One region of the Streptomyces sp. NPDC091682 genome, then DNA from elsewhere that is predicted to be linked to it. Evidence: riboswitches for the same ligand, from Rfam matches in the RefSeq annotation. Region 1 holds a riboswitch; each other region holds the start of a gene.
The links. Region 1 has a riboswitch for guanidine ahead of ACIQK6_RS05150 (MBL fold metallo-hydrolase). Riboswitches for the same ligand answer to the same signal wherever they lie in the genome.

Region 1 (9,761 bases):
GGTAGGGCTGCCTCCGGGACACGCTGTCACCGCACTCACCGCGTCCCGTCCGGCACACTGTTGAAGCACGGATCATCGTGGCACTTCGGATCCGCCACGTCAGCCGACTGGAGTAACACGGGGCAGCATCCGGGTCCCGCCGCGTGCGGGCTGACCGGCCACGGTCGTCCGATCGGCCCGAGGACGGCCGGACGACCGAACGACCGTGCCCCACGTCGTCGCGGACCGACCGGTCAGCCGGTCCGGCCGAGGCCCCCTCGGCGTAGACCTCCCGCGGCTGTCGGTGCCTCGACACACCGAGAGTGCACACCCTTGCGGACAGATACTGTCCGCAACTGGGGGACCGCGACCTCGACCGTCAGAGCGCTATGACCCGATTACGTAGATATCCTGTGAAGTGTGATCGAGTCTGGACGGCCGCGGCTACGCAGGCGCCCCGGCCCGGGACGACTTGTGCGGCTGTCGCCGGTCATCCTGACCGTCGTCATCGCCAGCCTGGCGTACAACACTCCGCCGGAAATGGCCTTCAGCCGTCTCCTGCCCGCGGCGCCGGCACTCGCCGCCGCCATGTGGCCGGTATTGCCGACCGTCCTGCTCGGGACGGTCTGTCTCATCCTGATGATCGGCCTCAGCTTCGTCTTCCCGGACCTGGGGACGTGGTGGACGGCCGCGGGGATCATCGCGGTCACCGTCGCCGCCGCGTACGGGAGCCATGTCCGGCTCCAGCGGGAGCGCACCCTCTTCCAGGTACGGCTCGTCGCCGACGCGGCACAGCAAGTGGTGCTCAGCCCCCTGCCGCGCCGCTTCGGCGGCATCGAGATCGAGTCGCTGTACCTCGCGGCGGCGGCCGAGGCACGCATCGGCGGGGACTTCTACGAGGTGGTCGACACTCCGTTCGGGGTCAGGCTGCTCATCGGTGACGTCCGGGGCAAGGGCCTGCCGGCGGTGGGAGCGGCCGCGGCGATCGTGAACGCCTTCCGGGAGGCCGCGTACGGCGAGATCGACATGGTCAACGTCGCACGCCGCATGGACGCCAGCAGCACCCGTTACAACGGCGCGTTTCCGCCCGAGGGGCCGTTGGAGCGCTTCGCCACCGCCCTCCTCGTCCAGATCCCGCACGGGGGTAGACGCATCGACATCCTCAACTGCGGACACCCCCCGCCGCTGCTCCTGAACCAGGGGAAGGTCCTCACCCTCGAGTCCACCACCCCCTCCCCCTTGCTCAGCCTCGCGGAGCTGATCGGCGACCACTACAGCGTCGACACCTTCGACTTCGCCCCCGATGACCTGCTGCTCCTCTATACCGACGGGATCGCCGAGGCCCGCGCCCGCGACGGCGAGTTCTTCCCGCTGGCGGCCTGGATGCGCAGGCAGCCCCCGACACCACCCGACGAACTGCTCACGGCCCTTCACCGCGATCTCCTCCGCCACAGCAAGGGCCGCCTCGACGATGACATCGCCGCCCTCGCCGTGCGCCTGTGCGAGCCTTGAGCCCGTCGCCAGCCGTAATCGTGCGGCCACTCTTCGTGTGCGCCTCGGCCAGCGGCGCTTCGCCCGCTTCCCGGATTGGCAGTGCCTCTGGAGCGCGGCTCAGTCGTCCGGGCAGATGACGAAGAGGGGGAAGGCGAGTCGGCGGGGCCGGTCGCCCATCTCGTTGAGTGCGGCGCGGATCTCGTGCAGATGGCCGGTCGTCATCTGCAGTGGCGGTTCGTGGGGCTGGTAGGTGGTGCGGACCGGGTACTCCACGCCCGGTTCGGTGGTCATCTCGATGTGGCAGCCCATGAGGTGGGTGACCGTTCTGCGTTCGCAGAACTCGATCAGGCGGTCGATGGTCCGCGCGAAGGCGTGCCAGTCCTGGACGTAGAGGCGGCCCGGATAGACCGTGTCGCCGGTGAGCAGGAACCCGGTCCACGCGTCGTAGAACGTGACGGCCGCCTCGTGGTGCCCGGGGGTGGCCAGGCACTCGAGGCTGCGGCCACCCAGATCGACCCTTGTCACGGCCGTGGGGTTCTCGTCGAATCCGAAATACTGCCAGGCCGTGGAGAGTTCCGCTGCGACCACCGTGGTGTGGGGACGGTCGGCGAACTGGCCGTCGCCCGCGACGTGGTCGCCGTGGGCGTGCGTGTGCAACACCAACAGGTGGTACTCCTGGCGGGGGTGGCGGGCGAGCCAACCGTCGACGAGCCGGTCCACCACCGCGCGCAAGGGGAAGAACTCAGGTGACGCGGTGGCTCCCGTATCGATCAGCACCGCCCGGTCGTTGCCGAACAACAGGAACAGGAACGGCGCTTCGTAGTGGATCGCCATGTTCTGCCGCAGGATGACCGTGTGCTCGTCGTACTCATGGACCTGGATGTCCGGGTCGGTGTTGTGCTTGGACGAGGGCGAGCCGTGGATCCAGCGGACGTCCAACTCGCGGGGCCGAGAAACCGGACGGTCGAAGTCGATGAAGGATGGGGCTGCGGCCATGACGCCTCCTGAGTGCGTCGTCTTAGCAGGCCGGGTACGGCGCACATCTCGTCCGGGGCGGGCACCTACGAGCCTCCGGCACGACGCTACCACGAGATCGATCGACGGCTCCGCTACCCGGCGTCCGCGCGGCGGCACCGCTCTCGCTCGCTGGACGAAGCGCACCCCGATGGCGAACTCACGGACCTGCGACAGTGACACGTCGCAGGCCAGGACTCGGCTCGCGCGCTCCGGCGGGCTTGCGGGTCAGTCCTCCGGAGCCGCAGCGGGCCGGGGGGCGATGCTTCCCGTGAGCTCCTGGTACGCGTCCATCACATCCCCCAGGTGCAGCGTGGTGACCTCGTCCGGCGACGGAACTCCGGAGTGGCCGATCCGGTCGAAGACGCGCAGGTCCCTCGCCGCGGCGGCCTTCCGCACGAGTTCGCGTGCGAAGCGGCCGTTGCCGAGGCGGTCGATCAGGTCTCGGGTGACGGCCAGGTCGCATGACACGCGCAGCGCGTTCGCGGCCTCCTCGGTGAGTGAATCGCCCTGGGCTTCGAGGAACGACTCCGCGATCAGCACCAGGTCGTCGGCCGCGTAGGCAGGGAAGTCCACCCGGGTGTTGAAGCGGGAAGCGAGGCCCGGATTGGTGGACAGGAGCTCTGCGATCTCGTCCGGGTACCCGGCCAGAACCACGACCAGGCGGTGCCTGTCGTCCTCGGCACGCTTGAGCAGTACCTGTAGGGCCTCCTTCCCGAAGGCGTCACCGCCCGAGTAGCCGGTGTTGGACAGCGCGTACGCCTCGTCGATGAAGAGCACTCCGTCGAGCGCCCGGTCGATGGCCTGGGACGTCTTGATCGCCGTCTCGCCCAGGTGCTGTCCCACGAGGTCCACGCGCTGCACCTCGACGACGTGGCCCCGCTCCAGCAGGCCGAGTCCGGCGAAGACGCTGCCGACGATGCGGGCGACGGTGGTCTTGCCCGTGCCGGGCGGTCCGGCGAACACCAGGTGTTGCGGAGCAGGCGCCGCGGTCAGGCCCTGGCTCCTGCGCACTGCCGCCATTCGCAGCTGGGCCGACAGGCTCCGCACCTGGCGCTTCACCGGGGCCAGGCCGACCATTCCGTCCAACTCGGCCATCGCCTCGTCCAGCAACCTCGAACGCTCCTCGTCGCTCAAGGTGCCGCCGGAGGAGTTCCCGCGCTGTTCCCGCACGGTCGGGGCGGCCTGGGCCGGTACGGGTGCAGGTACGGGTGCGGGTGCGGTCGGCGGGGTCAACGCCTGGGCACGCTGGGCCACGTCGCCCAGGCCGGGGCTGTATCGGAACGCAGTCTGGAAGTGCTTCAGCGCTTCCTCGGCACGGTCGAGCTCCTCGTAGGCACGGCCACGCAGATAGGCGACTTCGCCGAGGAAGCCGGCGTTGTCGCCGAGCGCTTGCGGGAGCGGTCTCAGGACGTTGAGCGCCTCGTGGGAAACGCCCTGGGCGATGAGGCCGGCCGCGACGTAGAGCTGTGACTCGTCCCTCAGGAAGGAGTTCCGAATCCCTTCGGCGAAGGTGAGCAGAAGTGGCCAGTCCCTCTTCAGGAAGGCGTACCGTGCGCAAACGAACCGGGTCTCGTCGCAGTCGAGCACGGCATGGGAAAGCATGTTCCACGCCTGCTCGAGCAGGCCGTCGTCCAGGAGTTTCGCCGCCCGCGCGAGCCACAGGTCACGGTCCGTCTCCAGGCGGAAGTTCACGTAGCCCCCGATCTGGAACCGGGAGGACAAGGGGGTCTGGAGCTTCCTCCGCAGGGCACCGAAGTCCTGGGCCTGACCGTACATGGCCTCGACCGCCCGGTCCTGGAGCTGCCCGACGGCATGGAACCCTAGCCAGGCATCGGCCGCGAGCGGATTGTGCTCGAGGGCCGAGCGGAAGGACTCGGCAGCGGCGGCCGGATTGCCCGACCTCAGCTGCGCGACGCCTTGGAGCCATGCCTGTTCGCACTTCTTGATCGAACGCCATGATACTGACGGCCCCTGCACCGAGATCTCCCCTGCTGTCGTCCGGCAATCCAAGATCTACTTCCCGCGGAATGCGTGAGCTGATCCCCCGCCAAGTAATACCTGAGAGCTGCCGTTCGACAAGGAACGAGCCCTGCGCGTCCACGTCTACGGACGGATCGACGGGCGCCCGCGCGCAGGCCTCGTCCCGTGACGTCGAGGTCGGCGTTCTCGGCGGTCGGCCGGGGTCCGTCTTCCGTCCCTCGTAGGATCGTTGGCGCTCGCCGGCCCTCGCCTCACGCCCTGTGCAAGAACACCGCCGCTTTCCACCACTACCTCGCGGACGGTCGGGGCACGGTGACGGCGATCCGAACCTTGGAGACGGCCCCTGTCCAGCGGACCCTCGAAGCGGTGGCACCGATCGCGTCCGGGCCGCCGTCATACCGCCACGGGTGACAGCGCCGAGCGCACCGGAAGTGCCGGGGCCGGAAGTGCCGGAGCGCTGAGGCGGTGGAGAGCTGCGCGTCCGCTCGGAACGGTCGTGGGCGCGGCATGCGTTTTCGCGTGCCGCGCCCACAACCGTATCGGGGTCCGGAGGCGCGGGGCCTCACCGGACTCTCACGCGAGCGGCCGCGCGGCCTTGTACTCCACCGGCAGCTCGAGAAGGCCGCGGGCCCGCAGAGAGGTTCGCCACTGGGGTTCGGTCTCGGTGAGGGTCAGGCTGCTGAACCGCTCGAGGAGCGCGGACAGTGCGATCTCGACCTCGGCGCGGGCCAACGGAGCGCCCAGGCAGTAGTGGATTCCGTGGCCCAACGCCAGGTGTCCGGAGGTGTCGCGGTCGAGGTCGACCTGCTCGGGGCGGGAGAAGCGGGCGGGATCGCGGTTGGCCGCGGACAGCGACAGCAGGACGGTTTCTCCTGCAGGGATGGACGTCCCGCCGATCGTCACGTCCTCGGTGGGGAAGCGGCGGATCGCCAGAAGCGCCGGCCCTTCGTAGCGCGCCAGTTCCTCGACTGCCTCAGGGAGCTTCGACGGGTCCAGGCGAAGGCGTGCCAGGAGGTCGGGATGGGTCAGGAGGGCATGAACGGCGTTGCCGATGAGCTGGACGGTGTTCTCGTAGCCGGCGGCGAGGATCAGGAAGGCGAGCGAGGTCAGTTCGTCCTCGCTGAGGCGGTCGCCGTCGGTGTCGCGGACCGCGATCAGGTCGGAGAGCAAGTCGTCGGCGGGGTGCTGGCGCTTGTGCGCGATGAGCTCGGTGAAGAAGGCGAGCATGGCGCCGATCGCTTGCTTGGCCGCCTGGGGGCGGCTGGGGTCCGGCGCGATCAGCTCGTTGGTCCAGCCGCGAAAGTCCTTGCGGTGGTCGTCCGGGACGCCGAGGAGGTCGCAGATGACGGTGATCGGCAGTGGTGCCGCGTATGCCGCGATCAAGTCGGTTCGACCGTGCGTGCCGAGGGCGTCGAGCAAGTCGTCCGCGGTGCGTCGGATCGGGGTACGGAGCTCTTCCACGCGGCGAGGCGTGAACGCGCGGCCCACGAGCTTGCGCAAACGGGTGTGGTCGGGGGGATCCATGTTCAACAGGTTGGCGTCCAGGGCCGGCGGTAGCGACAGGCCGCGGTACGCGCCCTCCGCCGCATGGGTCTTGTCGAGGGACAGCCGAGGATCCGCGAGGGCTGACCGGACGTCGTCGTACCGGGTGACGAGCCATGCGGGCTCGCCGCCGGGCCCGGTGATGCGCTGAACCGGCGCAGTGTCACGTAGCCGCTGGTACGCGGCATAGGGGTGGGTGGCGAGCTCGCCTTGAAGATCCATGAGCACACCCTAATTCGTCATCACGGCCGGACAACGGGCCTGTTGAAGGACGCGTGCACCGGGCCGAGCCGTGTCCGCGACGCCGTTTGGCCGGTCCGCGTCTCCAGATGTGGGCCGCCGCAAGCGGGGCACTCGGCCTCTGTCACGGCATGTTCCTCGGCGGACTTCCCTCGGTGGGGATGCGCGGATTTCCACTCACAGGAGACGAGACGACGACCTGGCCCCGGAACGGCCGGCGGCCTCCGCCCCTCTGAACTCGCCCCGGGAAGACGGGTTATGGTGTCCTACGCCGGCCTCGAGGCCCTCCCGCGATGCGCCCGCCGGCGTCGCCGACCTCGTCGATCACTTGCGGGGTCACTGGCCCGCAGCATAGGGAGGTTCTGAGCGGTGCTGATCACGTACGTCTCGGTGGCCGTTTGCCTGGCCTCCTTCGTGGCACTGCTCATCAGCAGGTCGTCCCCACGATCGAAGATCCGGCTCCGCAACCGGGCGATCGTCGCCCCCCGCGCTCGCGCTGCCGGAACCGAAGCCGGAGCCGGAGCCGGATCGGTGATCGCGTGATCGTCCCCCTCTTCGACGACGCTCTGATGACCGACCCGCACGGCCGGTACGCGCAGCTGCGCAGCGCCGGGCCCGTCCACGCCACGACGACACCCGACGGGGAAGCCGTCTGGGTCATCACCGGCTATGCCGAAGCCCGCGCCGCCCTGGCCGACCCCCGGCTGTCCCTGAACAAGGCGAACGCTCGTACCCGCGACTCCTACCGGTCCTCCATGCCGCCGGAGCTCGACGCCCACCTGCTCAACATGGACCCGCCCGACCACACGCGTTTGCGGCGACTGGTGTCGAAGGCATTCACTCCCCGCCGCATGGCCGACCTTCGCCCGCGCATCGAAACCCTCGCCGCCGAACTCCTGGACGCGGCCCCGGCGGGCCCGGACATCGACCTGGTGGACGTGCTCGCGAACCCGCTCCCGATGAACGTCATCTGCGAGCTGCTCGGCGTTCCGGCCGACGCACGGCGCGACTTCCGCGAGTGGACCAACACCCTGCTCTCGCCCGCCCCGGGAGCAGCCGTGGACTCCCGGACGGCCATGCGCAGCATGTACCGCTACCTCGTCGAGATCATCATTGCCAAGCGGGAGGAGCCCACGGACGACCTTCTCTCCGCCATGATCCAAGCGCGCGACGAACACGACGGCCTGACCGAGTCCGAGCTCGTGTCCATCACCTTCCTCATCCTCTTCGCCGGCTACGACAACGCCGTCCACCTCATCGGGAACACCATCACGGCCCTGCTCCTCCACCCCGAGCAGCTCGATGCCGTCCGCCACGGCACACTCGCGATCCGCGACGTCATCGAAGAGACGCTACGTTCGGATCCGCCGTTCCCCCTGGGCGTCCGCCGGTTCGCACTCGAGGAGCTCACCATCGCCGGGACCGTCGTCCCGGCAAGCGGGCGGATCTGGATTTCGATCATCTCCGCCAACAGCGACGAGGCTCAGTTCCCGTACCCCCGCAGCTTCGATCCGACGCGTACCCCCGCCCACCTGGCCTTCGGCCACGGCATTCACTACTGCCTCGGCGCCCCGCTGGCCCGGCTTGAAGCAGAAGTCACCGTTGAGACCCTTCTGCGGCGTAGACCCGGGCTGAGGCTGGCCGTGGCCCGCGAGGACCTTCAATGGTGGCCCTCGTTCCACAAGCGCGGGCTTCGGTCCCTCCCCGTATCGTGGTGACCCTGCCGCTGCACGTTCGCTCGAGCAGCAGGCCCCTTGAGGTCTGGAGGAGCTGAGTACCGCCTTCGGCCCGGAGACGACCGGCTGCGGCCCCCGGGGCCGCCTCGCCCCCGGAAGCAGTACGAGGCGGCAGCGCGCGAGGTCAGGGCAGCAGGACGGCCTTGCCGCGGTTGCGGTGGGCTTCCAGGTCGGCGTGCGCCGTCGCGGCCTCTTCGAGCGGGTAGGTCCGCCAGACGGGCAGGGTGAGCGTGCCGTCGGCGGCGAGCTCGACCAGTTGCGGCAGGGCTTCTTCGGCCTGGTCGGCGCTGCCGGCTCGGCCGGCGCTGAAGCGGACGCCGTGCTGCGCGGCGGACATGTCGGCGATGGTGATGACGTGTGCGGCGTCGCCGGTCAGGGCGACGGAGTCGGCGAGGACGCCGGCACCGGAGGCATCGAGGACGAAGTCGACCCCCTGGGGCGCTGTGGTCCTCACCCGCTGCAGCCAGCCGTCGCCGTAGCGGACGGCGACGGCTCCGAGGGCGGTGACCCGCTCGATGTCGTGCTCGCCGACCGTTGCGATGACGGTGGTGCCGCGGGTGACGGCCAGCTGCGCCGCGATGATGCCGACGCTGCCGCCGGCACCGTGGACGAGCAGGGTCTGCCCCTCGCGCACTCCCAGCTCGGCAAGGACACGGAACGCGGTCCGGCCGACGGTCACCAGCGACGCTGCGACCTCCCAGGACAGCGCTGCGGGCTTGGCGACCGGCCGTTCCAACAGCGCGTACTCGCTGTAGCTGCCGCCCGCGGTGGCGCCGAGGACCTCGTCACCCACGGCCACAGCGGCCCCCTCGCCGAGCGCGTCGACGACACCGGATGCGTCCAGTCCGGGAACGACGGGGAAGCGCGCCGGGACGGCCCCGGCCATCAGGCCGGAGCGGATCTTCATGTCGAGAGGGTTCACGGAGGCGGCCCGCACTCGGATCCGGACCTGGCCCGGGCCCGGCTCCGGCGGGGTGACCTCCGACAGGCGCAGCACCTCGGGCGTGCCGTACTCGGAGAAGGCGATCGCTTTGGACATCAGGAACTCCCAGGTAAGGGCCCGTTGACGGAGCCGCTGCTCAAGCGGTGAGGGTGGGGTAGTCGGTGTAGCCGCGGTGGTCGCCGCCGTAGAAGGTGGTCTGGTCAGGGGTGTTGAACGGGCCGCCGGCGGCGAGACGCCGGGGCAGGTCGGGGTTGGCGAGGAACAGCGCCCCGTACGCCACCATGTCCGCGCTCCCGTCCTCGATCAGCTCGAGTGCGTCGAGGCCGGTGACGTCGGGATGGGTGAACGGGTTGAGGACGAACGTGCCGGGCCATTCCTTGCGCAGCCGTGCGGTCAGTCCGGAGTCCGGGCCCTCCATCAGGTGCAGATAGGCAAGATCCAGACCCGCGAGCCGGTCCAGCAGGGGCCCGTAGACCTCGCCCGGGTTGTCCTCGACGATGTCGTTGTAGCGGTTTCCGGGCGAGATCCGCAGACCGACTCGCCGGCCGCCGACCGCCTCGGCCACGGCCGTGACGACCTCGACGGCGAAGCGGATCCGGCCCTCGGTCGAGCCGCCCCAGGCGTCGGTGCGGTGGTTGGTGTTGTCCGCGAGGAACTGGTGGATCAGATAGCCGTTGGCGCCGTGGATCTCCACGCCGTCGAATCCGGCCTCGACGGCGTGGTGCGCCGCGGTCGCGAAGTCGGCGATGGTCTGCCGGATCTCCGCTTCGCTCAGCTCCTTCGGCGTGACGAAGTCCTGCGGCCCCTGGTGGGTGTAGACCCGGCCCTGG
Region 2 (9,761 bases), on a different contig from region 1:
CCCGTCCGGCGCCGTGTACGACCCGAACTGGAACCAGATCGGCACGTTCAGGAACTGGTGCAGGCCGATCACCAGCAGCGCGCGGTTCGCCACGCCGAAGATGCCGCCGCCCCAAGCACCCAGCCCGCGAAGCCAGTCGGAGAAGCTCTCCAGCGCGTCCCCGACCGGCGGCCAGACCCACAGGCAGAGCGCGGCGAAAGCGATCGCGACGAAGGACATCACGATCGGGACCAGCCGCCGGCCGTTGAAGAAGCCGAGCCAGTCCACCAGCTTCACCCGGTGGTACCGCTGCCAGAAATAGGCCGCCAGAAGGCCCATGATGATGCCGCCGAAAACCCCGGGGTTCTGGTACGTGTACGCCACGAAGGTGTCGTTCGGCCCCAGGCAGCCGCCCCCGATGTCCTTGGTCCCCACGGGGCAGGCCTTCTGGAACGCGTGCAGCACCCCCCGGTAGACGAGGAAGCCCGCCGTGGCCGCGAGGGCGGTCGAACCGTCCGCCTTCTTCGCCATGCCGATGGCCACGCCGATGCAGAAGAGGAGGGGCAGGCCGAGATCGGGATCGAGCAGCGCCCCGCCGGCGCCCGCCATCACCTTGGCGACGTCCGTCCACTGCAGGCCGTCCGCGCCAAAGACGTCCGGCTGCCCCAGTCGCAACAGGATGCCTGCCGCAGGCAGTACGGCGATGGGGAGCTGAAGGCTCCGCCCCATCTTCTGCAGCCCCTGGAACAGGTTGTTCCGCCAATCCGATCGTGGCGCTGCTGCTGCGGAGCTGCTCGCGCTCATCGGCGTCCTCCCTGGCCGGCCCGTTTTGGCTGCCGCAACACTTGCGGCACACTGGTGTAGACCAGTTGTGGGCAGGTTGCTGCTGATCGTCATCATTCGGCAGGGGCCGGTCATGTGCCTGCATAGATGGGCCAACCGTGCGTTACCGTGACGAAGCGGACCGTGCAGGTGGGTAGCCACATACTGGCCGCCGAGACTCGTTCTTCGAAACACTCAGGGAGAAACACATGGCCACCAAGGCTGAGAAGATCGTCGCCGGGCTCGGCGGCATCGAGAACATCGAAGAGGTCGAGGGCTGCATCACCCGCCTGCGCACCGAGGTCATCAACCCCGACCTGGTCGACGAAGCCGCGCTCAAGGCCGCCGGCGCCCACGGCGTCGTCAAGATGGGCACCGCGATCCAGGTCGTCATCGGCACCGACGCCGACCCGATCGCCGCCGACATCGAAGACATGATGTGATCCGGACCCGCTAGCCAGGTCCCGGCAGACCCCTGCAGACCCCGTGCAGACCCCGTCCCGGAAGCCCCGGACGGGGTCTTCGCCTTCCCCCGCAGGGACTAGGCTCGGAGCCATGTCTCGCATTGACGGCCGTACGCCCGAACAGCTCCGCCCGGTCACCATCGAACGCGGATGGAGCAAGCACGCCGAGGGCTCCGTCCTCGTCTCCTTCGGAGACACCAAGGTCTTCTGCACCGCCTCCTTCACCGAAGGCGTCCCGCGCTGGCGCAAGGGCAGCGGCGAAGGCTGGGTCACCTCCGAGTACTCGATGCTGCCCCGCTCCACCAACACCCGCGGCGACCGCGAATCCGTCCGCGGCAAGATCGGCGGCCGCACCCACGAGATCTCCCGCCTGATCGGCCGCTCCCTGCGCGCCGTCATCGACTACAAGGCCCTCGGCGAGAACACCATCGTCCTGGACTGCGACGTCCTCCAGGCCGACGGCGGCACCCGCACCGCCGCCATCACCGGCGCCTACGTCGCCCTGGCCGACGCCGTCGCCTGGGGCCAGAAGAAGAAGTTCATCAAGGCCGGCCGCAAGCCGCTCACCGGCACCGTCGCCGCCGTCAGCGTCGGCATCGTCGACGGCGTCCCGCTCCTCGACCTCTGCTACGAGGAAGACGTGCGCGCCGAGACCGACATGAACGTGGTCTGCACCGGCGACGGCCGCTTCGTCGAGGTCCAGGGCACCGCCGAGGGCGAGCCCTTCGACCGCAAGGAACTGAACGCCCTCCTCGACCTCGCCGCCGGCGGCTGCGCGGACCTGGAAGCCATCCAGCGGGGCGCGCTCGAACTGTAGGCGGCAACCGCCGGGCCCGCCCCGGCGTCCAGGAAGATACGGGCGCACGGTCTCGAAGCCGTGCGCCCGTCCTCGTAGCGTCCAAACCCCCAGGGGGAGAACCGCATGAAGCTCCGCATAGCGGCCGTAGCCGTGGCCGCCGTACTCACCGTCCCGGCCCTGTCCGCCTGCGACGCGATCTCCACGGCGATGGACTGCGCGAACACGGCCGTGGCCATCACGGACGGCGCGAACGACCTCCAGCAGGCCGTTTCCCAAGCGGGCAACAGCCCCCAGGACGCTCAGAACGCGCTCAACCAGATCGAGTCGAACCTGAAGAAGATCGGCGACCAGACGGACAACACCGACCTGGGCAAGGCCATCGATTCGATGAACGCGGCCGTCAAGAACGTCCGCGCCTCGATCGAGAGCGGCAACACCGCCCCGGACATCAGGCCGGTCGCGGACGCGGCGAGCGAGCTCTCCAAGGTCTGCACCCCGGGCTGACCCGGATAATGGCGGCATGACCTCGACGCCCAGCCGCCTCATCCTGGCCACCCGCAACGCGGGCAAAGTCTCCGAACTCCGCGCGATCCTGTCCGACGCCGGCCTGCCGCACGAGCTGGTCGGCGCGGACGCGTACCCCGAGATCCCGGACGTCAAGGAAACCGGCGTCACCTTCGCCGAGAACGCCCTCCTCAAGGCCCACGCCCTGGCCCGCGCCACCGGCCTCCCGGCGGTCGCCGACGACTCGGGACTCTGCGTGGACGTCCTGCACGGCGCCCCCGGCATCTTCTCGGCCCGCTGGGCCGGCACCCACGGCGACGACAAGGCCAACCTGGACCTGCTGCTGGCCCAGCTCGGTGACATCGCCGACGAGAACCGCGGGGCCCACTTCGCGTGCGCGGCGGCCCTGGCCCTCCCGGACGGCACCGAACGCGTCGTCGAGGGCCGCCTCCTCGGCACCCTCCGCCACACTCCGTCCGGCACCGGCGGCTTCGGCTACGACCCGATCCTCCAGCCGCAGGGCGACACCCGCACGTGCGCGGAACTGACCCCGGCGGAGAAGAACGCCATCTCCCACCGCGGCCAGGCCTTCCGCGCCCTGGTCCCCTTCGTCCGCGCCCTCCTGGGCTGAGTCCTGTCGATCCGGCGGGACGCCACTGGATCGCGAACGCTCGAAGGCCCCGTACGCGACAACTGCGTACGGGGCCTTCGGCATGGATGTGCGGTTGGGGGGACTCGAACCCCCACGGGTTTTACCCCACTTGGACCTAAACCAAGCGTGACTGCCAATTCCACCACAACCGCGACATGTTGCCCAATTCGGACATCTCGTCCGTTCGGGCTGCGCTCAGTCTACGGGGATGACCGTGGCCTTGGCACGACGGTTACGGCACCACGTGTCGGTCAGGGAGTGGCAGTTCGGGCACAGGTATCGGAGGTTCTCGCGATGGTTGTCGCGCCAGTCCCCATTGATGTGATCGATCTGGAGGGTGATCGGCTGTCCGCGCCACTCTCCGGTGTTGCCGCACTCTTCGCAAGCGTAGGGCACGCCGATCCCTTGCAGGGCTCGGTGCAGGCGGGGGCGGCGAACGCGTGATGCACCCTCGGGGAGCATGGTCAGGGTGGTGTCGGCGGTGCCGCTCCGCAAGTGTGTCGCCTGTGTGGTTGCCCAGGTGCGCCTCTTGAAGTGGCTGACTTCGAGTTCGAGCCGGGTCACCAGCCGCCGAACGCGTCGATGGTTCACGTCGTTGACCTGCAGGCCGAGAGCGCGCATCAGGTCCGCGTAGCTCAAGGCTCCCGGAACCGCTGCGCGCAGAGCGTCCTCGGAGATCATGACTCGCGTGTTCCGGAAATGGGTGGTGTCGATGTCGTGCGCCTTCAGCATCCTTCCCAAGGCGGCGCGGGAGCGACTGTCGTCCGGCACGCCCAGGGCGCGAGCCGTGCCGCGGACGCTGTCGGCGGAGGCCGCGGCTACCGCAAGCTCCTCCGTGGTGAACGGTAGCTCGACGCCGGCCCGTTGCATGCCGCGAAAATGGCTGATGTCGATGCCGGCGGCGGCTATGCGGCGGACGATGTGCGACAGAGTCCCCGTGGCGGGGGGCGCGCCGAGCTTGACCGCAACCTCACGCAGGGTGGTGGACGTCGCAGCCGCGGCGGCGATGGCCTCGTCGGGGTACTTGCGCCACGGACTTCGCTTCGCGAAATGGCTGGTGTCGATTCCGTAGGTGGTGACGCGCTCCTGCAGCATGCGGCGTCGCCCTCCGCTCTCCTTGAAGCCCAGGCGCCGCATCAGGTCGGCCCAGCCTCTCGACGCGGCCACTGCGGAGGCCAGGGTGTCGCGGTCGTGCGGGTCTCTCATGACGTGGGCCCTCCGTAGAGTTCGGCCGCGCGTGCGGCCCTCGTACGGAGCAACGGCACCGGAAGGCGGACGGTTACGGGTCGATTCGTCCGATAAACGGAACGGCCCGCACCGGGTTGGTGCGGGCCGGTTCGGGAGCCGGGGCGGGGGTCAGAGGCCCAGGTCCTTGATGATCTTGGCTACGTGGCCCGTGGCCTTGACGTTGTAGAAGGCGTGTTCGACCTTGCCCTCCTCGTCGACCACCACCGTGGAGCGGATGACCCCGGTGACCGTCTTGCCGTACAGCTTCTTCTCGCCGTACGCGCCGTACGCCGTCAGCGTCTCCTTGTCCGGGTCGCTGACCAGGGTGACCTTCAGGTCCTCCTTCTCGCGGAACTTCGCCAGCTTCTCCGGCTTGTCCGGAGACACACCGATGACGTCGTAGCCGTGTCCCGTCAGGAAGGACAGGTTGCCCGTGAAATCGCAGGCTTGCTTGGTGCAGCCCGGGGTCAGCGCGGACGGGTAGAAGTAGACGATCACCTTGCGGCCCTTGTGGTCGGCGAGCGAGACCTCGTTGCCGTCCGCATCGGGCAGGGTGAAGGCGGGGGCGGTGTCGCCCGGCTGGAGTCGCTCGCTCATCGTGACACTCTCCTCGGGAGGGGATCGGTATGCCATGAGACTAAGCTGACAGACTGTTCATGGCGGACTACGCCCCACACGACCACGAGGACGACGGAGGCAGCGCGGTGCCGGAAGCCAGGACCCCCGCACAGATCGAGGCGGACATCGTCCGCCGCCGTGAGCAGCTCGCCGAGACGCTCGACGAGATCGGTGTGCGCATGCACCCGAAGACGATCATCGGGGACGCGAAGGCACGGGTCGCCTCGTCCGTCGACGAGACCGCCGGGCGGGCCTTCGCCGCGGTGAACCGGTTCGTGACGGATGTGCGGGACGGTCTGCGCCACGACGACGGGGCTCCGCGCGTCGACCGGATCGTGCCCGTCGCGCTGGTCGCGGTGAGCCTGGTCGGGCTGTTCGTGGTGTCGGCGCGCCGCAAGCGCGGATGACCCTGAGGGGTACGGGACGGGCGCGGGCAGGTAGGTTCGGGGCGTGAGCGAGAACACCACCCACGACAAGCTGCCCATCCGCATGCTGCACGACCGCGTGCTCGTGAAGTCCGATCTGCCGGAGGGCGAGCGGCGCTCGGGCGGCGGCATCCTGATTCCTGCGACGGCCGCGGTGGGCAAGCGGCTGGCCTGGGCCGAGGTGGTCGCGGTCGGGCAGAACGTCCGGACGGTCGAGCCCGGTGACCGGGTGCTGTACGACCCCGAGGACCGTGCCGAGGTCGAGGTGCGCGGTGCGACGTACGTGCTGATGCGCGAGCGGGACCTGCACGCCGTGGCCGCGGAGCGACTGGAGGGGTCGGAGGACTCCACCGGGCTGTACCTCTGAGTCGCTGAGCAAGGGCTGGTGGCCCGGGTCACCAGCCCTTTTCGCGGCCTTTTCGCGGCTTTTTGCTACGGTGGGGGAGAACCCCGACGAGACGCGCCGTACCGGGTACGACAAGACGACGCACCCCGTACCGCTCGTCGTCTCGGAGGTGCCGTCATGGCATGGGTTCTTCTTCTCGTCGCCGGTCTGCTCGAAGTCGGCTGGTCGATCGGCATGAAGTTCACCGAAGGTTTCACCCGGCTGTGGCCCAGTGTGTTCACGGGTGCCGGGATCGTCGCGAGCATGGTGTTGCTGTCGTACGCCGCGAAGACCCTGCCCATCGGTACGGCCTACGGGGTGTGGGTGGGCATCGGTGCCGCCGGCGCGGCCGTGCTCGGTATGGCGGTGTTGGGTGAGCCCGTCACCGCCGCCCGGATCTTCTTCATCTGTCTGTTGCTGGTCGCCGTGGTGGGGCTGAAGGCGACCTCCGGTCACTGACCGGGTGCTGCGGTCATTCCAGGAACGCCGACGGCGGGCGCAGGCCTTCTGCGGGGCCTCCGTCGCTGCCCTGCGCACTGCCCTGGGTGTTGCCCTGGGTGCCCTGGGTGGTGCCGCCCTGGTCGCCGCCCTGGGTGGTGCCGCCGTTGTCTTGGCCGCCGTTGTCCTGGCCTCCGTTCACCGGGCCGCCGTTGTCCTGGCCGCCCTGGTTCTGGCCGCCGTTGTTCTGCCCGCCCTGGTTGCGGCCGCCCGTCGGGTTCGACGGCGAGGGTCGGGCCGGGCGTTCGGGGGTGCTGGGCGAGGGTTCGCCGGGGGTCTCCTGCGGCGGGTTGGATTCCGGGCTGGGCGGCGGTGGGGGCGGTGCGGCGCCGGGCTGGAGTTCCAGGTCGAAGTCGACGGGGTCGGTGCCTTCCAGGGCGGTCTTGGTGTACGCGGCCCAGATCCGGGCGGGGTATCCGCCGCCGCCGATGCGGGCCTCGCCGAGGGCGCCGTAGAGGGATTCCAGGGTTCCGGTGTCCGGGTCCTGGCCCATCATCGAGATCACGGTGACCAGGTCCGGGGTGTAGGCCGCGAACCAGGCCGAGCGGTCGAGTTCGCCGGTGCCGGTCTTGCCCGCGGCCGGGTGGCCGGCGGCGAGGGCGGCCGTGCCGGTGCCGTTGTCCACGACGCTGACCAGCATGGACGTGGTGGTGTCGGCGGCTTCGCGGCTGATGGCCTGGGTGGGGGTGCGCTGGGGGAGGCCGATGGTTTCGCCGCCCTTGGTGATCTTCTCGAGGAAGGTGTAGGGGGTGCGTCGGCCGTGGTCGGCGAGGGTGGCGTAGGCCTGGGTCATGTCCAGGACGCTGGCCTGCAGGGTGCCGAGGGCCATGGCCGGGCCGGGTACGAAGTTGGGGGTGTTCTCGGGGATGCCGAGGTCGATGGCGGTCTTCTTGACCTTGGCGGTGCCGACGTCGACCGCCATCTGTGCGTACACGGCGTTGACGGAGAGGTCGGTGGCGGTGTTGACGGTGATGTTGCCGTAGGAGACCTGGCCCTCGTTCTCGGGGGCGAAGCGGATGCGGCCGCCGACGACCGGGCGTTTGTTGTCGCCGTTGTAGATCGTGTTCGGGGTGATCCGGCGGCCGTCCTGGGTGCGGGAGTCGTTCTCGACGGCGGCGGCGAAGACGAAGGGCTTGAAGGTGGAGGCGACCTGGTAGTCGTGGCGGGTCGCGTTGTTCACGTACTGCTTGGTGTAGTCGATGCCGCCGTACATGGCGAGGACCTTGCCGGTGGCCGGGTCGATGGAGACCCCGCCGGCCCGGACGAGCCGGTCGGCCTTCCGTTTCTCGGGTTCGAGCTTGCTGACCATCTGGTCGTCGACGGCGCCGACGAGGGCGGCCTGGCGGCGTTTGTCGAGGGTGGTGGTGATGCGGTAGCCGCCTTCGGCGAGGGTCTTGTCGTCGAGGATCTCGTTGTCGACGATGTAGTCCTTGATCGCTTCGACGAGGTAGCCGCGCTGGCCGGAGAGACCGGCGGCCGCGCGGACCTTGCCCGGTTCGGGGAACTGCGTCTTCGCGCGTTCGGCGGGGGTCAGCCAGCCCTTCTTGACCATGCCGTCGAGTACGTAGTTCCAGCGGGCGAGGGCGCGGGGGCGGCTCTGGGGGTGGGAGACGACGTCGAAGGCGCTGGGGGAGTTGAGGAGGGTGGCGAGGTAGGCGCCCTCGGCGGTGGTGAGTTTGCCGACGTCCTTGCCGTAGTAGGCCTGGGCGGCGGCCTGGATGCCGTAGGCGTTGCGGCCGAAGTAGCTGGTGTTGAGGTAGCCCTCGAGGATGTAGTTCTTCGACTTCTCGCGGCCGAGTTTGATCGCGATGAAGAACTCTTTGACCTTGCGTTTGATCGTCTGTTCCTGGCCCAAGTAGTAGTTCTTGACGTACTGCTGGGTGATGGTCGAACCGGACTGGGTGCCCTTGCCGGTCGCCGTGTTCCAGGCGGCGCGGAGCATCGCCTTGGGGTCGACCGCCCGTTCGGAGTAGAAGTCCCGGTCCTCGGCGGCCAGTACGGCCTCCTGCACGGTCCGGGGGATCTGTGACAGCGGCACGTTGACGCGGTTGACCTCGCCGTCGCGGGCGATCTGGGAGCCGTCGGAGTAGAGGTAGACGTTGGACTGCGCGGTGGCGGCGGCGTTGGCCGGCGGGATGTCGACCAGCAGGTAGCCGGCCACGAGGGCGCCGCCGATCAGCAGGGCGATGAGCAGGACGGCGCCGAGGACCATGCGCCAGGTGGGTAGGAAGCGGCGCCAGCCGGTCCGTCGGCGCCGGGCCTTCTTCCCCGCTCCGCCCTGATGCGGCCGTTGTTGCGCCTGCTGTTCCTGTGGTGACTGGTGTGGCACCGGCGGTTCTGCCCGTGGCTGCGGTACGTCGGGCGGGGTGTCGGGGTCGCGAGGGGTCCAGCCAGGGGGTGGTGACTGGTCGCTCATCTCCAGGACTCCTCGACGCCGTTCAAAACATCCACTTCTATACCTCATGCTGTCTACCCGATGGCCACTGATTCCGCCCCGGACGGGCATAAATCGGTCGCGTGGCTCGCCCCTCCGTACTAAGCTCGCGCGCTTTGGCCGACGTAGGAACGACGTGGGAAACGGAGGGATACGGTGCGCCGGAGAGTGCGGAACGGAGCGCTTCGGACGACGGGTCTCTACCTGGCGGTCGCGGCGGGCGGATTCAGGCGCTACGCCACCTACGGGACGGCGACCGCGGCCGGGGTGTTCACCAACACCGTGTTCGGGTTCATCGTCGCGTACACGTACATCGCGCTGTGGGACGAGCGGCCCGGACTCGGCGGCTACGACCAGGCGCAGGCGCTGACCTTCGTCTGGATGAGCCAATCGCTGCTCGCCGCCGCCGCCCTGATCGGCGGTGGTTTCCAGGAGGAGCTCCAGGAGCGGATCCGGACGGGCGACATCGCGGTCGACCTCTACCGGCCCGCGGACCTCCAGCTGTGGTGGCTCGCGGCCGATCTGGGCCGGGCGGGCTTCCAGTTGGTGGGTCGCGGGGTGCTGCCGCTGGTGGCGGGGGCGCTGGCGTTCCCGCTGGCGCTGCCCGTCGATCCGTTGCGCTGGCTGCTGTTCCTGGTGTCCGTCCTGCTGGCGCTGGTGGTGAGCTTCGCGCTGCGCTACATGGTGGGGTTGGTGGCCTTCTGGCTGATGGACGGGGCGGGGATCAACATCATGGCCACCGTCGCCTCGATCTTCTTCTCCGGGATGCTGCTGCCGCTGACCGTCTTCCCGGGCGGGTTCGGCGAGTTCGTGCGGACCCTGCCGTGGGCGGCGATGTTGCAGGTGCCGATGGACGTCCTGCTGGGCGAGCACGCGGGGGCCGGGGGCGCGGCCGCGGCGCTGGGCTTCCAAGCCGTGTGGGCGCTCGTACTGCTGGGAACAGGGCGGCTGTTG
Region 3 (9,761 bases), 130 kb from region 1:
TCGGCGTCCGGCTGGAGACCGTCATCGCCAGCGTCCACGAGCCCTCCGACTTCGCGGGGTTGCCCATCGTCGGCGAGGACCCGGCCACCACGGGCGTCCCCATGGCACCGCCGGACTGGGCGGTGCGCCTCGCCCGCACCGGCCACGGGCTGTTGTTCTTCGACGAGCTGTCCTCCGCCCCGCCGGCCGTGCAGGCGGCCCTGCTGCGCGTGGTCCTGGAGCGTCGGGTCGGCAGCCTCGAACTACCGGCGGCGGTACGGATCGTCGCCGCGGCCAACCCGCCCGCGAGCGCCGCCGACGGCTGGCACCTCAGCCCGCCGCTCGCGAACCGCTTCGTCCACCTCGACTGGACGCACAACCCGCGCACCGTGGCCCGCGGCATGGCCGGCACCTGGCCCGAGGTGGCGATCCCGGCCGTCGATCCCGCCAAGGCCGCCGGTTCGGTCGCCCGGGCCCGCGGGGCCGTCTCCGGCTTCCTCACCGCCCGTCCGGGCCTGGTCCACCACATGCCGGCCGAGGCCGCCGGACGGGGCCGCGGCTGGCCCTCCCCGCGCACCTGGGAGATGGCCCTGCGGCTGCTGGCCACCGGGTACGCGGCATCGACGGGCCGGGAGGCCCTCGCCGCCGCGCTCACCGGCGCCGTGGGCGAAGCCGCCGGGATCGAACTGCTCTCGTACCTCGAACACCTCGACCTGCCCGACCCGGACCGGGTGCTGGCCGACCCCGACGCCTTCGCCCTGCCCGAGCGCGGCGACCGGCAGCTGGCCTTCCTCATCGCCGTGGTCGCGGCCGTGCAGAGCGAGCTCACCCGTCCCCGCTGGGAAGCGGGCTGGGCGGTCCTCGCCAAGGCCGTGGACGCGGGCGTGCCCGACGTCGCCGCCCGCGCCGCCGCCGACCTCGCCGCGATGCGCGACCTCGACTGGCCGGTGCCCGCCGGCATCGACGCCTTCGTGGAACTGCTCCAGCTGTCCGGCTCGCTGCCGGGCGGCAACTGAGCCCAGTCCGGCGCCGTGCGACCGGAGTTGGACCGCGCGAAGCTACTGGCGGCCCGTTACAAGGCCGCCGAAACCCGTCCGTACCTCGCGTCCGCGCTGTACGCCCTGACCGTCGTCCCTTCGGCCGGGGTGCGCACCATGGGCGTCGACCGGCACTGGCGCTGCTACGTCTCGCCCGCTTTCGTCGAGGCGACCCCGGTGGCCCTGCTGGCCGGGGTGTGGATCCACGAGGTGGCGCACCTGCTGCGCGACCACCACGGCCGGGCCGAGCGGCTGCCCGCCGCCGACCAGCGCGATCCGGTCCGGATCAACATCGCCCAGGACTGCGAGATCAACGACGACCTGCTGGCGGACGGGCTGGCGCTGCCCGAGGGCCGGATGGAGCCCGGGCTCTACGGCCTGCCCACGGGCGGCCTCTTCGAGACGTACCTGCCGGCGATCCCCCCGACGCCCCACGGGCCGGACTGCGGTTCCGGTGCGCACGGCACTCCCGGGCCGTGGGAGCTGGGCGAGGACGGCGGCCCCGCCCGGGTCGGACCGGTGGAGGCCGAGGCGCTGCGCCGGCAGACCGCCGAGGCCGTACGGGCCCACCGGCGCACCCGGGGTCGGGTGCCCGAGGGCTGGGCCCGGTGGGCCGAGGAGGTCCTGGAGCCCTCCGTCGACTGGCGCCGGGCTCTGGCGGGATCGGTCCGCGAGGCCGCCGCCTGGGCGGCCGGCGCGGTGGACTACACCTACCGCCGCCCCTCGCGCCGGACGCCCGCGCTCGGCGGCCGGGTGGTGCTGCCCAGTCTGCGCAGGCCGCTGCCGCGGGTGGCCGTCGTCATCGACACCTCGGGATCGATGGGCCCAGGCGAGCTCGCGGCCGCTCTCGCCGAAGTCACCGGCGTCCTGCGGGAGGTGGGGGTCGGCGGCAACCGGGTCGCCGTCCTCGCGTGCGACGCCGACGTGCACGCCGTGACCCGGGTGCGCAGTGCCGGCGAGGTGACCCTGGCCGGCGGCGGGGGGACGGACATGCGGGTCGGCATCGGCGCGGCCCTGGCCCTGCCCGACCGGCCGAACGTCGTGGTCGTGCTGACCGACGGGTTCACGCCGTGGCCGGACGAGACGCCGTCCTGCCGGCTGATCGCCGCGCTGGTCGGGAGCGCCCCGCCCGCGCCCCCGCCCTGGGTGGAGACCGTACGCGTCGACCTGGCCACGTGACCCCGCCGGCCGACGGCCCTGTCTGCTGCGGGCAGTTCACCAAGTGACGGGCCTCCGGCGGCCTTTGTCGGCACGGCACCAACGCGACCCCGGACGGCACGCCTTGTCACCCTCTGTGTTTAGCATCCCGCGATTCGGTAACAAGATGTAGTGACAGGTAATCAACACTCGACGAAAGGCAGGACCATGAACCTCGTCAACGTGCTCATCCTCGTCGCGGTCCTCGCACTTGTCGGCCTTCTGATCGCGGCCCCCAGCGCCACCGTGCGGCGCAACCCGTTCCCGGGCCGGCGGCAGCGGGCCGACCGCCGCCTCTCGGGCGCTCCCCGGTCGACCCGGGTGCCCGGTCAGCGGGGCATCCAGCACCACGCGCCGTGAATCCGGCGCAGCGGCCGACCGTCAGACGGGCTCGGTGGCGAAGAGCTCCAGGTGGGCGCAGTGCGGGCAGCGGTACGCCTCGATGCGCCGCCGGGGCTTTCCCAGCCGTTTGGCACCGCCGAACAGGCCGCGTTCCAACGCCCCGGCGATCCAGCGCGCGTACCCCCGGGCGCCCTCCCCCGCGTCCTCGACGAAACCCGGCTCCAGGCCGACGCCACCGCAGTAGGTACATCTCATCGCGTCCACGGGCCGAGTGTAGGGAGCGGGGCCACGGCGCCGGCCGCCGGGCCGGCGCCGGGCCCCGTGAGGAACTTCACCGCGGGGGACGTCCCCGGACCGCGGCCGGCGTTGCTAGATTGTCGGGCGGCCGGTCCAAGGCCCCGGACGAGATGCGCCGTACCCGGTTACGCACGACGACGCGCGAGGTGCTGCACGAGCAGCGCCGTCCGCTGTCCGCACCCGGGCAGCGTACTCGTCGAGCAAGATGGGCGTACGCCATGACCGTGCCACTCACCCGCAGCCTGTACCGGACGACCGCGCACGCCGCGGGGGGACGTACCGGATCCGTCCGCACGGACGACGGACGCCTGGACGTCCGCCTCGCCCCGCCGCGCAAGAAGGTGCCCGGCACCACCAACCCCGAGCAGCTGTTCGCGGCCGGTTTCGCCGCCTGCTTCACCTCCGCGCTCGCAGAGGTCGCCGCCGAGTTCGGGGCGGACGCCGCCACCGCACGCGTGGCGTGCGAGGTCCAGCTCGGCACCACGGACACGCCCGCCGGCTACGGCCTCGCGGTGACGCTCACCGTCGGCGTGCCCGGGTGGCGGGCGGCGGACCTCCAGCCCTTGCTGCACCGGGCGGACGCGGTCTGCCCGTACTCGCAGGCCGTGCGCGGCAACGTACCGCTGACGCTCGTGGCCGTGGACGAGCTCGCCGGGGCCGTGGAGTCCGTCGAGTCCGGCGCCGATGACCGCGCCTGAGTCCGCGCGGGGCGAGCACCTCCCGGACGGCCCCGGCGTCGCCGTGCCCGAGCACGGCGCCTGGCTGCGGCGCGGCATCAGCCGCGACGGCGGACCCCTCGTCGAGGACCGCGAAGTGGTGTGGCTGCAGGCCGGGTCGTACTACGCCGACAGCCGGGGCTTCGCCGGTGAGACGTCCTTCGACGGCTCCCAGGTGCACTTCCACCACCTCACGGGCGAGCCCGGCGAAGACGCCGGCACCTTCCGGTGGGACGGTGCGGACCTCGTCGAGCGGGGCACCAACCCGGACGGCAGCACCTTTCTGGAGATCTGGACCGAGCTGCCCGCCGCCGACGGCGCGTGCGGCTCCTGGTCCGGCCCGGACCACCACGTGGTGCGCGTCGGCCGCCACGTGGTGCACGTCGATTCCCGTTCCGGTACGTACTGGCGGCTGTAGCCCGGGCCGCGGCGGACCGTCAGGGCAGGAGACCGGCCGGCAGGTATTCCGCGTACTCCGAGGCCGGCCGACCGGTGGCCTGGCGGACCAGGTCCTCGATGGGGTCGACCGCCTCCTCCGACAGGGGCGTGCCGAGGCGGGCGGCGACGTCCCTGCGCAGGGTCGGTAGTTTGGCGTAGAGGCGGTCGCCGGGGCAGGAAGTGGCGTTGAAGTCGCGGTGGCCGTAGATCTCCGACGCGGGCAGGCCGTACTGGTCGCAGATGTGGGCGCACAGGTCGGCCAGGGCCGCGTACTGTGCCGCCGGCTGGTCCTGCGAGGTGTACGTGCCCTCGTTCTCGATGCCGATCGACACGGTGTTCTGGCCGACGCAGTGCGCCGCCCGCACCTGGCGGTGGCCGGTGCGCAGCTCCGCCAGGCTGTTGTGGCGTCCCTCCAGCACGAAGGCCCCGCGGCTGATGGTGAAGTGCTGGCCCGTGTCGATCCAGCCCTGCGCGTCCATGTGGTACGTCTGGATCGCGCGGGCGAGGGCGACGGCGCGCTGCTTCGAGTAGTCCGTCACGTTCGCCGTCGCCGTGTGGTGGACGATGATCCGCTCCGGGCCGTTGGCGAGGACGACGACGGGTTCGGACGCCGCCCGCGCACCCCAGGCGGCGCAGCCGATGATGTCCGGGGTGGCGGCGGAGTACGCCCGCCCCGCCGCGGCGAGCGGCAGTGCCGCGGCGGCGGTCAGGGCGAAGGCTCCCGTGAGGACCGACCGGCGGGTGTACGGGGCCGCGGCGCGTGCCGACGGCTGGTGCAGTGCGGAGGAGGTCATGCGGCGCCATTGAAGGGGACCGTGCCGCCACCGGCCGCGCAGACACACCGCGCACCCCCCGGACGTACCACCATCGGTGGCCCTACCGGGAGTCCTCGGCGTACGACACCGCCCGGCCGAGGCCCGGCGGCGTGTCCTCCCCGGCGGTCCACCAGACGCCCAGTCGCTGGCGGACCAGGTACCAGCCCCCGTCGGGACCCCGGCGGAAGTCCCAGTCGTACGGACCGCCCATGGAGTAGGGCGAAGAGCTCTGCCCGCTCCCCGTCACGGCGACGAACCACATGTACCCGACGCCCGTCGCCCGGTCCTCGTCCACCTCGAAGTCCATGTTCAGGATGTGGTGCTGCATGCTCGGGAAGTGTGCCTCCGCCTCCTCCACCTTCGCCCGGACCGCCTCCCTGCCGCGGACCTCTCCCCACGGCTCGAACTCCAGCACCGCGTCCTCGGCCCAGCACTCGATCCACGCCCGCCAGTCCTTGCGGTCCAGCGCCCGCCAACCGCGGATCATGAGCCGCCGCAAGGCTTCCTTGTCCTCCAGGACCCGCAGTCGGCGCAGCAGGTCCTCGTACGTCACTTCGGTCCCCGCGGTCACTGGGCACTCGCAGCAGGGCGTACGACGATCTCGTTGACGTCGACCTCGGCCGGCTGGGCGACGGCGTAGGCGATGGCTCCGGCAATGGCGGACGCCGGCAGCGCCACGGCGCGATAGGCCTTCATGGCCTCGCGCGCGGCAGGGTCGGAGATGCCTTCGGCCAGCTCCGACTCGGTCACGCCCGGAGAGACCAGGGTGACCCGGACGGTGCCGTCCGACTCCTGGCGCAGCCCTTCGGACAGGGCGCGGACGGCGAACTTGGTGGCGCAGTAGACGGCCGCGGTGGGCGACACCTCGTACGCGCCGACGGAGGCGACGTTCACGAAGTGCCCGCCGCCCCCGGCGCGCATCACCGGCAGGGCGGCGGCGATCCCGTGCAACACGCCCTTGACGTTCACGTCGATCGTCCGGTCCCATTCATCGACCTTCAGAGCGTCCAGCGGCGAGAGCGGCATCACCCCGGCGTTGTTGACCATGACGTCCAACCGCCCGTACTGCTCCCGGGCGGCGGCCACGAAGGCCCGTACGTCGGCGGCGTCGGTGACGTCCAGCCGCTGGAAGGCCGCCGTACCACCTGCCTCGTTGATCTCCCGACTGAGCGCAGCGAGCCGATCGCTGCGCCGCGCGCCCAGGAGCAGCCGGTGGCCGTCGGCGGCGAGTCGCCGCGCCGTCGCCTCCCCGATCCCGCTGCTCGCTCCGGTGATGGCCACGACCTTGGCTTCGTTCCTCATACCCGTCCTGCTCCTCGTTCGAAGCGGATGACTCCGCCCGACCGAGTTTGGACAAGCCGCGGCCGGCCGACCAGGACGCACCGCACCCTGGCAGCGGGCCTCCCCACCCCCTAGCCTGCGGCCCCCTGCCGCTCCGTGCTGACGCTGCCGAGCCAGAGCAGGTCACGGGCCCGGGTCATCGCCACGAAGAGCTGGCTGCGGAGCAGTTCCTCGCGCTCCCGAGCCGTTTCCGGGGTCTGGGTACCGCCCGCGCCGGCCGGGGTCCCGTGTGCGAACACCGCGTCGTACCGGGGCAGGAGGACGTTCTTGAACTCCAGGCCCTTGGCCCTGCGGTAGGTGCCCAGCTTCACCGCGCCGACCGCGCGGCCGTCGTAGTGCTCCAACGGGCACACCGGGATGCCCGACCGGGTGAGCAGCCGCTGGTAGTGGCGAAGAGCGCGCATGGAGGGGCACAGCAGGGCGGTGTCGGCCAGCGCGCCGTCGGGCAGGGAACGCAGGGCGTCCAGGAGTTCCCCGTCGTGGGCTTCCGCCGTGGGCCGGGTGACGCGTACGACGTCCCCGTCGTGGTAGGTGAGGTCGACGTCGCGGCGGCCCGGGGTGTGCGTGCCGTCGAGGTCCTCGAAGGCGTCGTCGGCCACGACGGTGAGGGCCGCTTCCAGGATCTGCTTGCTGTTGCGGTAGTTGGTGCGCAGCACCTGCCCGCGGTCGCCGCGGATGTCGATGCCCGCGTCGGTGAGCCGGAAGCCCCCCGGGTACACGGTCTGCTGGCCGTCGCCGACGAGCAGCAGACCGTTCGGCACGTCACCGACGAGCGCGTGCAGCAGGCGCACGCCGACGAGCGTGAGGTCCTGGACCTCGTCCACGATGACGGCCGCGTACGGGGGCCGCTCGCGCCGGCGGACCGCTTCGGCCAGGGCCAGCGAGAGGACGTCGTTGAAGTCGTGCACGCCGCGCTCGCCGCGCAGTGCTTCGTACGCCTCGTACAGCTCCCACACCGCCTGCCGGTGCGCACGGTGCAGGCGTGCCTTCCGCCGCCGCCTCGGGACGGTCACGTACTCGTCGAAGCCGGTGAGGCCCCGCCCCTTGATGACGTGGTCGATCTCTTCGTGCCAGTAGGCGGGGGCGGGGTCGAGCTCGGCCAGGCTGCTCCCGCGGCCGACGTTCTTCCAGGCGAGGCTGAAGGCGGTCTCGGCCTTGTCCCCGTGCAGCCGTACCGGTACGCCCCGCTCCTGCAAGAACTCCTGCGCCCAGGAGTGGAGGCTGCGGAAGTCCACCCGGTCGGCGACGGCCGGGGCCATGGCCTTGAGGAAGGTGCTCTGCACCCGGGGCAGGTTGTTGGCGAAGGTGACGTACAGGATGCGGCCGGTCGTCCGCCGGGCCAGGTGGGCGGCACGGTGCAGTGCGACGACCGTCTTGCCGGTGCCGGCCGGTCCGCTGATGCGGGCCGGGCCGGCCCAGTTGCGGCGCACCAGTGCCACTTGATCGGGGTGGAGGAAGGTCATCCACTGCTCGATCGGGGCCTCCCGCGCCCCCTTCAAGGCCGCGTCGCGCAGCCCTTCCAGATCGAACAGCCCGTCCGGGGAGCCCGGTCGGTGGCGCTCGGGTGCCGGCGGCGGCTGCTGGTCGACCGTCGCCCCCGCGTAACCGGGGAACACCCGCTCGAGGTGATCGGCGATAGCCCGGACGGACTCCGCGCGCAGCCGGTGCCGCTCGGAGAGGAGCACGGGGCCGATCTCCTGTTCGCCCAGGAGCCGTATCCGGCCACGGCTCGCGTCGAAACGCCGGCCGGCGAGCACCAGCAGCGGCTGGACCGCGACCGGTGACATGCCGAGGGACGCCACCGCGCTCTCGGCGGCCTTCGTGGCGCCGAGCAGCCCGGTCGCGTGTTCGTCGCCCGGCTCGCCGCCGGCGGTGACGTCGATGACGAAGACGCCGCCGGGTCCCACCAGCAGCATGTCGGCGTCAGCGGTCCGCGCCCCGGACCACTGCCGGTGGACGAGCAGCCGCCAACCGCGCGCGGTCAGCACCAACAGCTGGGCGAGGACCCGCTGTTCGCCCTCGCCGACCGCGCCCCACCGCAGGGCCTGCCGGCGGGCGGCCTGCCACTGCTCCCGGAGCAACCGCTCCTGCCGCCGCGCGTCCTGCGCCCGCTGCGATGCCGCCCCGCCTGCCCCCATACCCAGCCCCCTCGTACGCGGAGTGACGATCATAGGGCGGAACGCAACGGTGGCGGCAGGGCGCGTACCGGGCAGCGCCTCCTCTCAGTCCTGCCAGTAGAACAGCAGGGTGTCGACCTTCAGCGGGTCGCGGCTGCCGAAGTAGTACACGCCGAGGTCGGTGACCTGGATCGAGCCGACGGCCTCGTCGAGCCAGCGGAAGCCGGCCGATTCGACCGCGCGGCGCACGGCCGGATCGTCGTCGTCACCGGTCGCGAACCGGCCGAGGGTGCTGATGAGCACCGCAGCGCCGCTCTGGCCGTAGCGGATCACGTGGTACGTGCCGTCCCCCGTTCCGTTGTCCTCTGCGCAGGAGATCGGCGGCTGCGGCGCGATGCCCGCGGCGGTGAGCGCGGCCGAGGCCCGCCGCAGCTGCTCGGCCGTACCGGTGGCCGGCGGCGGCTCCGTGCACAGGGCCTCGATCCGCCACCGCGGATCGGTCCGCTCCTCGGCCCACTGACCGTATTCGTGGACGATCGCCGTGCGCAGTTCCTCGTCCAGGCCGGTCACCTCGACGCGGGGGCGGCCCAGCTCCTCGTACAGCCTCCGGGTCTCGGCGACGTCCTCGGTCAGTCGGTGCAGCGCGTACGCGGCCCACAGCTTCGCCTCCTCGGTCGGCGCCTCGGCGAGGTAGGCGCGCAACCGCCCCGGGTCGGTCAGGAGCGCCTGGGCGCGGAACGCGACCTGCCGGTCGGGGTCCGCGAGCGCATCGGTGACGTCCCCGCCGGCGCGGTCCCGCAGGCGGACGGCGATGGAGCGGTCCTCGGGGCGGGCCCCGCCGAGTTCGGCCAGCACCGCCTCGGACCCGTGCCGGGCGGCCAGTGCGTCGAGCCCCGCCTCGCCGGTCTCCCGCCGATGACGCCACGGATCGAAGGCGAGCGTCGCCAGGGCGCCCGCCGCCGTCAGGTCGCCGAGAGCGCCGCGGGCCCCCAGGACCGCTTCGGCCATGCCGTACGCGCCGTCCTGCTGCCGGTCCTCGTGCCGCAGCCAGGGCAGCAGCTCGGGGCGGTCCGCGAGCAGGCCCAGCAGCGCGATGCGCACGTGGCTCACGTCATCGGTGTCCTGGACGCACGCGATCAACGCGGCCACGCGCCGCTCCGGCACCCGCCCGGCCAGCGCCTCGGCGCAGGCATCGCGGCGCCACCACGGCTGGCCCGTGTCGGCCGCGCACCGCGCGAGGGCGTCCGCGTCGAACGCACGCAGGCCCGCGGCGTCGGTCCGCCCGGCTTCCGGGGTCAACTTCTTGATCGTCTTCGCCATCCCGGGATGTTACTAGCGGCGCCGGGTGTCGGTGGGTGTCGATAGGCTTCACGGATGGCACTTCCCGACGCTTCCCCCGAGACCTCCGACACCTCCGCGACCTCCGACGCCCTGCAGGTACTGCACCGCGTGTTCGGGTACGGCTCCTTCCGCGGTGAACAG

Region 2: linked by a shared signal. The riboswitch ahead of ACIQK6_RS34930 (multidrug efflux SMR transporter) and the one ahead of ACIQK6_RS05150 (MBL fold metallo-hydrolase) in region 1 are both predicted to bind guanidine.
Region 3: linked by a shared signal. The riboswitch ahead of ACIQK6_RS05745 (Ohr family peroxiredoxin) and the one ahead of ACIQK6_RS05150 (MBL fold metallo-hydrolase) in region 1 are both predicted to bind guanidine.

The regions. Positions count from the first base shown of each region.
Region 1 covers NZ_JBIVTH010000002.1:164,507-174,267, forward strand. The annotation lists gene ACIQK6_RS05145 (PP2C family protein-serine/threonine phosphatase) at 400-1,491, shown strand; gene ACIQK6_RS05150 (MBL fold metallo-hydrolase) at 1,591-2,469, opposite strand; guanidine-III (ykkC-III) riboswitch at 2,481-2,548, opposite strand; gene ACIQK6_RS05155 (AAA family ATPase) at 2,716-4,467, opposite strand; gene ACIQK6_RS05160 (cytochrome P450) at 5,044-6,234, opposite strand; gene ACIQK6_RS05165 (hypothetical protein) at 6,622-6,795, shown strand; gene ACIQK6_RS05170 (cytochrome P450) at 6,792-7,970, shown strand; gene ACIQK6_RS05175 (NADP-dependent oxidoreductase) at 8,113-9,027, opposite strand; gene ACIQK6_RS05180 (alkene reductase) at 9,068-9,761, opposite strand, start outside.
Region 2 covers NZ_JBIVTH010000022.1:3,233-12,993, reverse strand. The annotation lists gene ACIQK6_RS34980 (PTS transporter subunit EIIC) at 1-783, opposite strand, end outside; partial or broken gene ACIQK6_RS34975 (glucose PTS transporter subunit EIIB) at 1,002-1,244, shown strand; gene rph (ribonuclease PH) at 1,357-2,082, shown strand; gene ACIQK6_RS34965 (hypothetical protein) at 2,188-2,568, shown strand; gene rdgB (RdgB/HAM1 family non-canonical purine NTP pyrophosphatase) at 2,585-3,199, shown strand; tRNA gene ACIQK6_RS34955 (tRNA-Leu) at 3,289-3,372, opposite strand; gene ACIQK6_RS34950 (HNH endonuclease) at 3,416-4,426, opposite strand; gene bcp (thioredoxin-dependent thiol peroxidase) at 4,577-5,044, opposite strand; gene ACIQK6_RS34940 (DUF3618 domain-containing protein) at 5,152-5,472, shown strand; gene ACIQK6_RS34935 (co-chaperone GroES) at 5,516-5,857, shown strand; guanidine-III (ykkC-III) riboswitch at 5,912-5,982, shown strand; gene ACIQK6_RS34930 (multidrug efflux SMR transporter) at 6,014-6,334, shown strand; gene ACIQK6_RS34925 (transglycosylase domain-containing protein) at 6,348-8,789, opposite strand; gene ACIQK6_RS34920 (ABC-2 family transporter protein) at 8,976-9,761, shown strand, end outside.
Region 3 covers NZ_JBIVTH010000002.1:294,347-304,107, forward strand. The annotation lists gene ACIQK6_RS05725 (AAA family ATPase) at 1-995, shown strand, start outside; gene ACIQK6_RS05730 (VWA-like domain-containing protein) at 1,011-2,195, shown strand; gene ACIQK6_RS05735 (hypothetical protein) at 2,382-2,573, shown strand; gene ACIQK6_RS05740 (hypothetical protein) at 2,595-2,810, opposite strand; guanidine-III (ykkC-III) riboswitch at 2,934-2,996, shown strand; gene ACIQK6_RS05745 (Ohr family peroxiredoxin) at 3,071-3,550, shown strand; gene ACIQK6_RS05750 (hypothetical protein) at 3,537-3,986, shown strand; gene ACIQK6_RS05755 (peptidoglycan recognition family protein) at 4,006-4,800, opposite strand; gene ACIQK6_RS05760 (nuclear transport factor 2 family protein) at 4,883-5,374, opposite strand; gene ACIQK6_RS05765 (SDR family oxidoreductase) at 5,389-6,123, opposite strand; gene ACIQK6_RS05770 (UvrD-helicase domain-containing protein) at 6,234-8,300, opposite strand; gene ACIQK6_RS05775 (hypothetical protein) at 8,385-9,599, opposite strand; gene recQ (DNA helicase RecQ) at 9,654-9,761, shown strand, end outside.